DNA from 3 places in the Lysinibacillus sp. RC79 genome. Region 3 is predicted to be linked to each of the others. Evidence: riboswitches for the same ligand, from Rfam matches in the RefSeq annotation. Region 3 holds a riboswitch; each other region holds the start of a gene.
What was found. Region 3 has a riboswitch for lysine ahead of ABH968_RS00520 (aspartate kinase). Riboswitches for the same ligand answer to the same signal wherever they lie in the genome.
Positions count from the first base shown of each region.

Region 1: it holds a riboswitch for lysine, as region 3 does, so the genes downstream of both, ABH968_RS07610 (transporter substrate-binding domain-containing protein) here and ABH968_RS00520 (aspartate kinase) in region 3, are expected to answer to the same signal.
Region 2: it holds a riboswitch for lysine, as region 3 does, so the genes downstream of both, ABH968_RS21035 (amino acid permease) here and ABH968_RS00520 (aspartate kinase) in region 3, are expected to answer to the same signal.

Region 1 covers NZ_JBGCCD010000005.1:237,503-241,798, reverse strand. The annotation lists gene ABH968_RS07620 (amino acid ABC transporter ATP-binding protein) at 125-856, opposite strand; gene ABH968_RS07615 (amino acid ABC transporter permease) at 869-1,594, opposite strand; gene ABH968_RS07610 (transporter substrate-binding domain-containing protein) at 1,774-2,640, opposite strand; lysine riboswitch at 2,758-2,944, opposite strand; gene odhB (2-oxoglutarate dehydrogenase complex dihydrolipoyllysine-residue succinyltransferase) at 3,448-4,296, opposite strand, start outside.
Region 2 covers NZ_JBGCCD010000028.1:65,598-69,893, forward strand. The annotation lists gene ABH968_RS21030 (hypothetical protein) at 124-267, shown strand; gene ABH968_RS21035 (amino acid permease) at 382-1,845, opposite strand; lysine riboswitch at 1,933-2,109, opposite strand; gene ABH968_RS21040 (CynX/NimT family MFS transporter) at 2,284-3,492, shown strand; gene ABH968_RS21045 (nitric oxide synthase oxygenase) at 3,546-4,296, opposite strand, start outside.
Region 3 covers NZ_JBGCCD010000001.1:124,747-129,042, reverse strand. The annotation lists gene ABH968_RS00525 (methyl-accepting chemotaxis protein) at 1-972, opposite strand, end outside; gene ABH968_RS00520 (aspartate kinase) at 1,349-2,575, opposite strand; lysine riboswitch at 2,808-2,986, opposite strand; gene uvrC (excinuclease ABC subunit UvrC) at 3,255-4,296, opposite strand, start outside.

The DNA.
Region 1 (4,296 bases), on a different contig from region 3:
TTTATTCTGGCCGTTGCATTTGCAATTTGCTTTGTTTTATACGCAGAATGGAATTCTAGAAAATAAGTGAGCCCATTAATATGGACTCACTTTTTTAGTTATTGAAACCGAATGCGTAAACTTATTATTTTAATGTTCGTTTTAAAAACTCTTTTGTCCGTTCATGCTGAGGTTTTACTAAAACCTGTGATGGTGGTCCTTCCTCTACAATAACACCTTTATCCATAAATACAACGCGGTCTGCTACTTCTTTAGCAAATTCCATTTCATGTGTAACAATTAACATCGTATTCCCGGCATTCGCTAGCTGACGCATTACCTTCAATACTTCACCAACCATTTCTGGGTCAAGTGCTGACGTCGGTTCATCAAACAGCATTACTTCTGGGTTCATTGACAATGCTCGTGCAATCGCTACCCGCTGTTTTTGACCGCCAGATAGCTGCCTTGGCTTCGCATTGACGTATTGATCCATACCAACAATTTGCAAATATTTTAGAGCAACTTCGTCGGCTTCTGCCTTCGAACGCTTTAATACTTTCATTTGACCAACTGTACAGTTTTTTAGCACATTATGATTGTTAAATAAGTTAAATTGCTGGAATACCATACCTAAATGTGTACGATATTCTTGGATATTATGCTTATCGTCTAAAATGTTGTCACCTTTGTAAATAATTTGACCGCCACTTGGTGTTTCTAGTAAATTAATGCAGCGTAGTAGTGTTGATTTACCAGATCCGGAAGAGCCGATTAAGCAGACAACCTCGCCCTTTTCTACTTGGAAATTTACATCCTTTAACACTTGGTTACGCCCAAATGATTTACTTAAATGCTCTATTTTAATAACTGTCATCTGTTCGTCCCCCTATACTGCTTCTTTCTGTTCTTTTTGGTAGGCATCTGGTCCATCCAGTCGTTTTTCTACATACAGTAAAATTCTTGATGCTGTGAATGTCATGATGAAATAAAGGACACAAGCTACAAAGAAGGATTCAAAATAGCGGAAGTTATTACCTGCAATCGACTTTGTTTGGAAGTATAATTCCGTAACCCCGATAACGTTTAAAACTGCTGTATCTTTAATATTCATAATTAATTGATTACCTGTTGCAGGCAATATATTTCGCGCAACTTGTGGTAATACAACATGTAGCATGATTTGAAAATGATTCATACCAATGGCCGATGCGGCCTCGTACTGCCCCTTATCAACGGAAACAATACCGCCACGCACAATTTCAGTCATATAAGCACCTGTGTTTAGTGCAACAACTAAAATACCTGCCGTAATAAAGTTCATATCAATACCAAATGCAATATCTAATCCGTAAAATACAACCATTGCTTGTACAATCATTGGTGTACCACGGAAGAATTCGACATAGCATGTTAGTATAAAATTAATGAGCTTTAAGCTATAGAATTTTAAACCCTTTTTACGAACCTTGATGGTATGCATAATTCCGATAAAAAATCCGATAAGTGCACCAATAATTGTACTAATAATCGAAATAAGTAATGTATAATACGCACCTCGTAAAAACATTTGCCAGTTGTTCTCAACAATAGAAATAATCCATTCAAAACTCATGATGTTCCTCCTAACAACGTTGTGTTGCTTGTTCGTTACAGTATTGTGTCTTAGCTGGGCCTTTTGTTTCTTTTATCTTATGAAACTTTTAGCAAAGACATTATTATTTTTTAGAGAGATTCTTATTGTATAAATTGTATTGGGATTGCACGGGCTAGCAGATAGCCCGTGCATTCATGTTATTGTGCTGCTGGTTGCTGGTGAATTGCTTCTTCCATAATTTTTTGGCGATCATCTTCAGAAATACCTTTTAAGATTTCATTGATTTTTTCAAGATCGGCATCACCTTTACGTAAACCAACTGCAATAGATGTATTTGAAATATCGGTATCGAAACCTTTTTCAAACTTTACATACGTAAACTTATCATTTGCAGCAGCGGCGGAAATACCTTCTGGACGCTCTGCTACATAGCCGTCAATTTTTCCAGCTTCTAATGCTACACGCATTGCTGGGAAGTTATCCATTGCTGTTTGCTTTTTTACATCTTTGATTTGATCAATAACATTGTAGTTAGACGTATTTAATTGTGATGTAATTTTTGCACCAGAGAAATCTTGGATGGATTTTGCTTTTTCATATTTACTGCCTTTTTTGATAACCATCACAAAATCAGACGTATAGTAATTTTCGGTGAAATCAATTGTTTGCTTACGCTCTTTAGTAGGTGACATCCCTGCAATGATTGCATCGATTTTGTTTGATTGTAGTGATGGTACTAAACCATCCCATTCCAATTTTACGATAACTAATTCTTTTCCTAAGCCTTCAGCAATTTTTTTCGCCATTTGCACATCATATCCGCCTGCATATTCTGCATTATCGGCAATTTTTACTGCGCCATTTGCATCATTTTGCTGTGTCCAGTTAAACGGAGCATAGCCTGCTTCCATCCCGATACGGAATTGGCCTCCGCTTTCACCCTTATCAGTATTTACTCCCCCATCACTAGACGACGTCGCATCCTTTTTACCACCAGTACCACAAGCTGCTAACAAAATTGCAGTCATGACGGTCAACATTAATACCAAACATTTTCTTTTCATGGAAAACTCCCCTTTTCTGTAAAAAAATAAGACAACTGTACCAAAAAAGACCTAAGTTCTGAACTTAGGTCTTATCTTTTTTAACAGTTGCCCAAATCCTCACAATAATTTCCAAAATTCCGAGATAGCACAACCTAGTAAACCTGGAAAGTAATTTACTAGGACAGTCCTGCACTTATTCACTGCAGACCCAGCATAAAAGTACGAGCTCCTTTTATACTTCGGCGATAGTTCCTTCTCCATTGCGTCTTCGCTTGCTTGAACTCAACAATGAACTAATAAATATCGCGCCTCTACCTCACAATAGGATAAATGTGAGGTTTGTATATTTAATTGATATTAAGATATTACTATAAAACTAAGTTATCCGTCAAGATAATTTTATTACTTTTCTGACTAATTACAATATTAGGGTTTTATTCTTTTAAAATCCTTATATACAATTTTGCAAAGTTGAAAATGGTGTTTAGATTTGTAGCCTTTACAATAACGTAGGGGGTGATTTCCGTTCTGGCTTTGCGCTTTCCTGGGAGCGTCCAGCCTCCACTCCAATCAACATATATACGTGTTTACGTTTTTACAAATATGACTTTGAACATTTTTAGAAAATTCGAAAATATTTATTATCAAAGCTCTACACTAGTAATTCAAAAGAATCTGTTATTCCACAAAATTAAATTCTTTTATACTATATACTTTATTACTACGTGAAGCTTTCTTAAAAATTTCCCTGAAAATGAGAAATGTTTTATGACAAGCAAAAAACCCTGCAAAACAATGTTCGCAGGGTTTTAACAAATTCAGGAATTAAGAATTTAATAATAAATCTTCTGGGTTTTCAAGTAGTTCTTTAACTGTTTTAAGGAAGCCTACAGAATCTTTACCATCGATAATACGGTGGTCATAAGAAAGAGCTAAGTACATCATTGGGCGAATTTCTACTTCACCATTCACTTCAACTGGACGTTTTTTGATAGTGTGCATACCAAGGATACCAGCTTGTGTACCATTCATGATAGGTGTAGACATTAATGAACCGAATACTCCACCGTTTGTAATTGTGAATGAGCCACCTGAAAGATCGGCTAAACCTAATTTTTTGTCACGTGCTTTTTTCGCTAGGTCTGCGATTGAATCTTCAATTTCAGCAAAGTTTTTGCGGTCAGCGTCACGTACAACTGGTACTACTAAACCTTCTTCTGTTGATACAGCTACACCGATATCAAAGAAGTTGTTTAAGTGAATTTCATCACCAGAGATTTGTGCGTTCACATATGGGTATTTTTTAAGTGCTGCAACTACAGCTTTTGTGAAGAATGACATGAAACCAAGTTTTGAGCCAGTTGACTCGAAGAATTGGTCTTTTTTACGGGAACGTAAAGCCATTACGTTTGTCATATCTACTTCGTTGAATGTTGTTAACATTGCTGTAGATTGTTTTACTTCAAGTAAGCGTTTTGCAATTGTTTGACGACGACGGCTCATTTTTTCAACTGTCACACGTGATTCATCTACAGCTGCAACTGCTTTCGGTGCTGCTGGAGCTGCTTGTGGTGCTGCTACTGGAGCTGTACCATGAGCTGCTACATCTTGTACACGTACACGGCCTTGTGGATCTACTGGAGATACAGCAGCAAGGTCAATACCTTTTTCACG
Region 2 (4,296 bases), on a different contig from region 3:
AGGAATTATGGGTTTTATTCTATTATATTTTGTATTATCGGGTTGTTATTGTTTTATGCTAGTTCATTAAGTGAAAATGGCATTTTTGGTATTTACTTTTATTTGGGTGCTCTACTCTGGATAATGAGTATTTATTTTGGAATATCCGGAATTAAATCAAAACAAACAGGTATTTCTAAATATTTAGGATTACTCATCATTTTGCTTATTCTTGTCATCTACGGATCGATGATTGCTATTATGGGGATACGAGACTTTGGGGCTTAAAGGTTAATGGTTCACCTGGCGTATTTTTCTGACAAGATAGTACCTGGGGTTACAAATTCATTAAAAAACTGCCCTGCAAGTCATTTTCTATGGCTCACAGGACAGTTTTATTTTTTATTGTTCAACTTTTAAATCACATTGCTCTAATGGAAGCATTTTTGTTTTATGCTTGATTTTATAGCCAAGCCATAAGAATAAGAACAGTGGAATACCGATATAGGAGACAAGGACTCCATACCAGTCTATTGTATTACCCATAAAGGCATTGTAGTTTTGTCCAATAACAACAATCATACAAACTGTAAAGGCAAATAGCGGGCCGAATGGGAATAGCCTTGCTTTATACGGTAACAATGTCGGATCTAAGCCCTGTACCTCGAACGCTCGACGGAAACGGTAATGGCTAAATGCAATTCCTAGCCAAGCAATGAAGCCAGACATCCCAGAGGCATTTAGCAGCCACATGTAGACTACACCATCACCAAAGAATGAAGCCAAAAATGCTAGGGAGCCTACAGCTAAAGTCGCCAGTAATGCGTAAATCGGAATACCTCGACGGCTTAGTTTAGTGAAAATTTTCGGTGCATGTCCATCTACCGCTAATTGCCAAAGCATACGTGACGATGCGTAAAGCCCTGAATTCCCTGCTGACAGCATTGCCGTTAGAATGATAGCATTCATCAATGATGCAGCAAAGGCAATTCCTAAACGGTCGAACACCAGTGTAAATGGTGAAACAGCGATATCTTCAGATAGCAAACGTGCATCTGTAAATGGAATCAGCATCCCAATTGCAGCAATCGCTAAAATATAGAATAAAAGAATTCGCCAGAAAACAGACTTCACGGCTTTCGGGATATTTTTACCAGGGTCATCCGTTTCACCTGCTGTTATCCCAAGTAGCTCTGTCCCTTGGAATGAGAATCCCGCAGCTAAGAAAATACCAAATGTAGCAAGGAGCCCACCATGGAATGGTCCATCACCGATAAAGAAATTCGTAAAGCCTACCGGAGCGTGTCCTCCTAAAATACCAAAAATCATTAAGAAACTGATGATAATAAAAATGATTACAGTTACAACCTTTATCATTGCAAACCAATATTCACTTTCACCATAGCTTTTTACCGATAATAGATTGAACGTTAAAACTACAGCAATAAATAAAACAGTCCAAAGTGCTGATGAGCTATCTGGGAACCAATATTTCATAATTAATGAGACAGCAGAAATTTCTGCCGCAATTGTAATCGCCCAGTTGTACCAGTAGTTCCAACCAAGTGCAAAGCCTAAAGCTGGGTCTACAAATTTTGTAGCATACGTACTAAATGAGCCCGATGATGGCATATAAGCTGCCATTTCGCCTAAGCTCGTCATTAAAAAATACACCATGATACCGATTAATGCATAGGCGAGTAGTGCACCGCCAGGGCCTGCTTGTGCAATGGCACCACCACTTGCTAAAAACAATCCTGTACCAATTGTACCGCCTAATGAAATCATTGTAATATGACGGCTTTTTAATTCTTTTTTCAGCTTCGGTGCTTTATGACCGAGCTGATTGACTTTTATTTCACTCACGATATAGCTTCCTTCCTTTTTTAAGAGGCGAAAAAAATGCCATCACATGAACGTTGCTGTGATGGCTAAGTAAATCCTCTGTTCCTTCAAAATGATAGCTCAACACGTTGTTCAAACGTGACAGTTCTGTCCCTTTCGGAGACAGCCCCAGCATGAGGTTTTCAAGTCCCCTCACACTTCGGCGGTATTTCCTTTCAGTTAATTTCTCTAATGCTTGTCATTTCCATTAACATACTCTTAAATACCGCGACCTCTACCTCAATATAAACATGAGGCATTAAATATTAAATTTATGATGGGTATTAGTTTAACATACGACCTATGACATTTCAATAACTCGAGTAATGTTCTTTATTTTGCGAATTTTCCACTATTTCCATTAGTGTGATAAAGTGGTATAGTGATTCAATCAAAATTGTTCTAACAGGGGGGACTTATTTGACTACTCATGAACATACCGATACTTATCCTAGCAGGAAAATTAACTGGAAAGGGACAACCTTATTACTCGTTATCGGAGTAATTTGTATTGCCTCGACATTACGGATGCCGCTAACAGTTGTTGGTCCTATTATATCCTTTATCCGTGAAGACCTCGGCATATCCAATGTACTAGCGGGCTTTCTAACAACGATCCCATTGCTAGCATTTGCAATCATTTCACCATTCGCACCAATTGTCGCACGTAAATTTGGACTAGAATTAACATTATTTTTATCAACTATTCTTTTAGCGGTAGGAATTGTCCTACGCTCCCTTGGCACAACTAGTTTACTCATATTTGGTACTATGCTAATTGGTATAGCCATTTCATTCGGTAACGTACTAATTCCCGGATTACTTAAATTGAAATTTCCCTTTCACGTAGGTTTGCTTATGGCATTGTTCACAATGTCGATGAATTTGACAGCTGGACTCGGTGCTGGTATTAGTTATCCTATTGCCAATTCATCATTTGGCTGGCAAGGAGCTTTAGCAATCGCACTTGTTCTTGTGGTGTTAACCATATTAATTTGGATTCCACAGCTGAAATTTAATAAGCCTGAGTCTACTGTTAAGACGACGAAAGAACGTACACCATTATGGAAATCACCTGTTACTTGGGCAGTGGCGGGGGCTATGGGATTTCAGTCATTATTATTCTACACAACTGCCGCTTGGATTCCTGAAATATATATATCACAAGGATTAGCTGCAGATCGTGCAGGCTGGATGTTTTCCATCATGCAATTTTCACAAGTTCCAATGGCTTTAGCTGTGCCTATTATCGCTAGTAAAATGACATCTCAACGTCCTCTCGTATTAATGTTTACGGTATTTTACTTAGTTGGCTTTATCGGAGTAGTGATGGAATGGACAAGCCTCGCTGTACTGTGGATGGTGCTACTAGGCTTAGCAGGAGGGGCTTCATTCGCATTAGCGATGATGTTCTTTACACTACGTACCCGTACAGCTTTTGAGGCAGCTGATTTATCAGGTTTTGCACAATCATTAGGGTATTTATTAGCCGCAATCGGTCCAATCTTATTTGGTTATTTGCATGATTTATTTGGTGGCTGGAATACGGCTGGTTGGTTATTTGTTGTCGTAGCATTGATACTCTTCTTATGTTCATTTAGGGCTTCTAAAAATGAATATGTAAATTAAAAAAGGTAGCTCATGATCTTATTTCAGCGGATGTCATGAGCTGCCTTTCTCTATTAGTAAGGTGGTTTCTGATAAAAATAGTTCGGTGTATTGTAAACATTAACATAAGGCTTATGGTAAATATGGGTTGTAGCTGGCGAAAGAGGTGGAATCAACCATGTCCAATTACCAGTAACCTCACGATTTGCTGCTGCTTCTGCTTCCTCAAACAATTTAAATTGCTGTGCAGCTGTATGATGATCTACAATGCTCACACCATCTTCTTTAAAGGAATGTAGGACTGCCATATTCAGCTCAACTAATGCTCGGTCACGCCATAAAGAAGCCTGTTTGGTTGTATCGAGGTTGAAAATTTCTGCTATAGCGGGCAGCATATTATAACGCTCATGATCTGCTAAATTACGTGCCCCGATTTCTGTACCCATATACCAACCATTAAATGGGGCTGCTTCAAAATCGATACCTGCCATTTGGAAGCGCATACTCGAAATTATCGGCACTGCATACCATTTTAATCCTAACTTCTCTACTTGAGCAGATTCCGGATGACGAATCGGTACCTCTAGTACATATTCGTCAGGGATAGTAAACACTTGTGGTTCCCTTCCATCCACCTGTACAACGAGTGGAAGCACGTCAAATGCTGTTCTCTTACCTTGCCAGCCAAGTGACTCACATACTTTTGTAAACTCAACAGAATGCGAATCACCAACGGTTCCAGATTCCGTTTCATAGCCAGCATAACGGATTAGCTGATGATTCCATACACGAACTCGTCCCGGTGCAAAAATCGTTATTGTTGGA
Region 3 (4,296 bases):
GCTAGCATGATCCATTAACCTTGCCGCCAGTTGGCTAACTACCGTTTGTTCTGAGGGCTTTCTGATTGTCGGTACAATAGCTTTTAACATTTCAGATACTTGATTTTGTATTATATCCGAGAAGTCACTAGTATGTGATAGTTCCGTCGTTGTTTCCGCTAAACGACCTACTGCTATTACATTTTCTTCTGATGCGGCTGTTATTTGATGAATGCCATGTGCTGCTTCTTCAATATTTTTACTTGTTACAGTCAGATTAGCAATATTGTTCTTCATGATACTTAAAAAGTCAGTTAAATAATGTTCGACTTGTTTAATATTTGTTATTGTATTGTGTAATTTCTTATCAATGACTGATCGAATCTTCGTCATTTCTTGCAATGAACCTTTCGAGCTGTTGGCTAACTTCCCTACTTCCATCGCGACAACATTAAAGCCCTTTCCATGCTCACCAGCTCGCGCGGCTTCAATAGAGGCATTCAAGGATAGTAGTTGTGTTTGATCGGCAATCCCGGTTACCCCTTTACTGATATCGTCCATTTTAGTCATTTCATCATTTAATTGCTCTGTTGAATGAGCTCCTTTAGCCAACAACTCCTGAACCATTTCACCTTTTGAAATGGATGATTCCATTTCCTCTACTAGTAATATGGAATGCTGTTTTATTTCTTGAATATTTGCATTAACATTTTGCTCAACCGCAAGCATCTCTTCTGTATTTGACGACATTTCTTCACTCATTGCGGAAATATCCCCTACACTCGTTGAGACATTTTGAACCTTTAAAGCCGTTTGAAAATTAATTAACTCCATATGCGCTAGTACAAAGTCTAATATCGCATTTTTCACATCAATGCTTTCCTGCTCAAGTTCCAATTCCAGAATTCGTTTTTTTAATATTTGTATTTCTAAATCATTGTCTCTTTCAACGCTTTCATCCATTGGCTTTTGAAATAAACCGAATAATACCATACAAACCCCAACCTTCCCCTTGGTAAAACATGTCATATTTTATTATATAACAATAAAATTGGATAAAATATTAAATTGATGTGAACAAAAAAAGATGTGCCCATTCCAGAAGATTCATTCTAAGTGAAGTAGTTGATTGGAGTGGAGGCTGGGCTACTCCTTGGGGATCAGCGTCACAGATGAGACCCTGGAGCGAGCAAAGCGAGTGAAGCGGCTCATCGGACGCCCCCAGGAAAGAGCCCAGCCGGAACGGAAATCACCCCCTCGTTTTGCCATAGATCCCTACTTTATTTAATATGACATATTAATTTCATTGACATAATAGTTTTTCAACAACAAAAAAGATGTGCCTTTTACAGACACATCCTATTCAAAATTATATGTAAAGCGCTTGTTCTAAGTTAAATTCATCATGTAATGCATTTGCTGCATGAATCATTTCGTCCTGAGGAACAACGACAGAAACTTTTATTTCAGAAGTACTGACCATTTTTACAGGGATACCTTCACGACGTAGACGATCAAACATTCGGGCAGCCACCCCTGGATTAGATGCCATTCCTGAGCCAATAATAGAGACTTTTGCTAAGCCGATTTCAAAATCAGCAAAACTAAACCCTAATGATAATTTACTATCTTCTAGGACACGTAATGCTTCAGCGAACTCCTCTTTTAAAATGGTAAATGATACAGTTGGCTTTAAGCCATCAATTATTGCTTGTACGATTATATCGACGTTTATGCGATTCTCTGCAAGTATTGTGAACATATCTGCTAATGAAGCATTGGAATAAGCATCATAACCAACTGTTAAGCGAATAACGTCTGACTCATAGGCAACACCACGTACAATTAAATTTTTCTCCATTTCAACTTCCTCCTTCAATAAAGTACCTACTGTATCTATTTCGCTCGACCGAATGATAACTGGGATTTGAAACTTCTTTGCTAACTCTACAGCTCGTGGGTGTAAAATTTGTGATCCTAAGTTTGATAGCTCTAGCATCTCATCGTAGGAAATTTCTTTTAGCTTTCGTGCCCTAGCAACATGACTTGGATCAGCTGTATAGACTCCATCCACATTCGTGTAAATATCTACCCGCTCCGCCTTCAATTTTGCTGCAATAGCTATAGCCGACGTTTCCGCCCCACCTTTACCTAACGTCGTAATATTCCGTGAATTATCGATACCCTGTCCCCCAGCAACAATTACGATTTTCCCCTGTACAAAATGCTCTTCTATTCGACTAGCATCCATTTCATCAATACGGGCATTGCTATACATAGCATCGGTTTCAATGCCTACCTGCCAGCCTGTTAATGACACAGCATCATATCCTTCTTCCTGTAAAGCAATTGCCACTAATGTACTTGTAAGTTGTGAGCTTGTAGAAAATAGTGCGTCTAGTTCACGCTTAGATGCGTTGTCTGATAGATCACGAGCCATCTTTGCTAATTCTTTAGCCATACCCCTCATAGCTGTAGTGACAACGACAACATCAAAACCTCTTTCCTTTTCTGCAATCGCCTTTTTCGCAACATTTTGAATGTGCTCTGTTGATGCTAATGTAGCACCACCAAATTTCATCACAATTCTCGCCATCTTTATCATTCTCCTTCGTATTAAATCATTTCGCTGATTATAAAGTTGCTATACTTTTGCAGCAAAATCAAAGTGACACGAGCACTCACTTTCCTCCGCTCCAATTTTTTTAACATCACCTCTCAGGTAGGGGGTAACTGCCTTGAAAAAAGTTTGTCTCTAGAAAGCAAAAAGGCAGCTCTCACATAACGTGAAAGCTGCCTATAACATGTACAATAAAAGTAACTTGTGCATGTGTGATAGCTCTCCGAAACGATTAGTATCGACAGTCTTACATCTCTTAAATGTAAAACCAGCACAGCATCGGAAACAACGATGCTCCACTTCGGCAAGCTTCCCTTTCATACATTTTCACTGGACTTGTTCGTCCTCGAACGTACTACTCTTGAACCTTGCACCTCTATCATCACTAAATAGTGAAAGTATTTAATTAACCTTAGTGAAGAAATTTCCAATTTAATAGTAGAAACTACTGAAAAACTAAGGCACGGTATACAACATTGCTATATTGAAGGGCAATGTTATATACAAACTTAGCATATGTCTAATCCTTTGACAATGGCTCTTGTAGAAAATCAATTTCGCCTTGGCGTAATTGCGTCCGGAGGCATTATTTTCATTCAGTAGGTATTTGTACACCCACTGAAAAGGAACTCCATCTGCATTCATCTCACCATCTTCAGAGGTGGGAGTCTTCTATTGAATGAAAATAAGCATAGATATTGTTAGCTAGATTAGATGGCATCCCTGCTTCTTGTAATGCCTGCATACTTGCCTCACGAATTTTTTTGACAGAGCCAAAATGCTTAAGTAATTGCTGTTTTCGCTTTGGACCAATGCCCTCTATATGATCGAGGACAGATTGTATAGCATGCTTCTCGTGCTGCTGTCGTAAGAAGGTAATAGCAAAGCGGTGTACTTCGTCCTGAATTCGTTGCAGTAAGTAGAATCCATCGCTTGTTCGCTTTAATGCAATTACTTCAGGTGGATCACCAAATAGAAGCTGTGACGTATTATGCTTTTCATCTTTTGCTAATCCGGCAATTGGAATGACAAGGCCAAGCTCATCTTCTAACACTTCTCGCGCGACTTCCATTTGCCCCTTCCCACCATCTATTAGTACTAAATCTGGTAAAGGTAGACCATCTTTTAATACGCGTGTGTATCGACGACGAATCACTTCCTGCATCGCCCCGTAATCATCGTGCTTCGCAGCAGTACGTGTTTTGTATTTTCGATAATCCTTCTTCGCAGGTTTTCCATCGATAAATACAACCATTGCAGATACAGCATCTGTCCCATGCATATGACTATTATCGAAAGCTTCAATCCGTAAAGGCGTAGAGATGCCCATAGCTTCACCAAGCGCCTCACATGCTCCTATAGTGCGTTCTTCCTGACGTTCAATAAGCTGGAACTTCGCTGCTACAGCAATTTCAGCATTTTTCGTCGCTAATTCAACTAGCTCTTTTTTTTGCCCACGTTTTGGTGTCAGTACCTTAACTTCTAATAATTCCGTTAAAATATCTGCATCAATAGATTGTGGGATAAAGATCTCCTTAGGCTTAATGTGCTCTAACTTTTCGTAAAATCGCCCAACGAACGTTAAAAACTCCTCTTCTGCCTCTTGATAAATTGGGAAAATCGAGACATCTCGCTCAATGAGCTTTCCTTGACGGACAAAGAAAACTTGAACACACATCCAGCCCTTCTCGACTGCA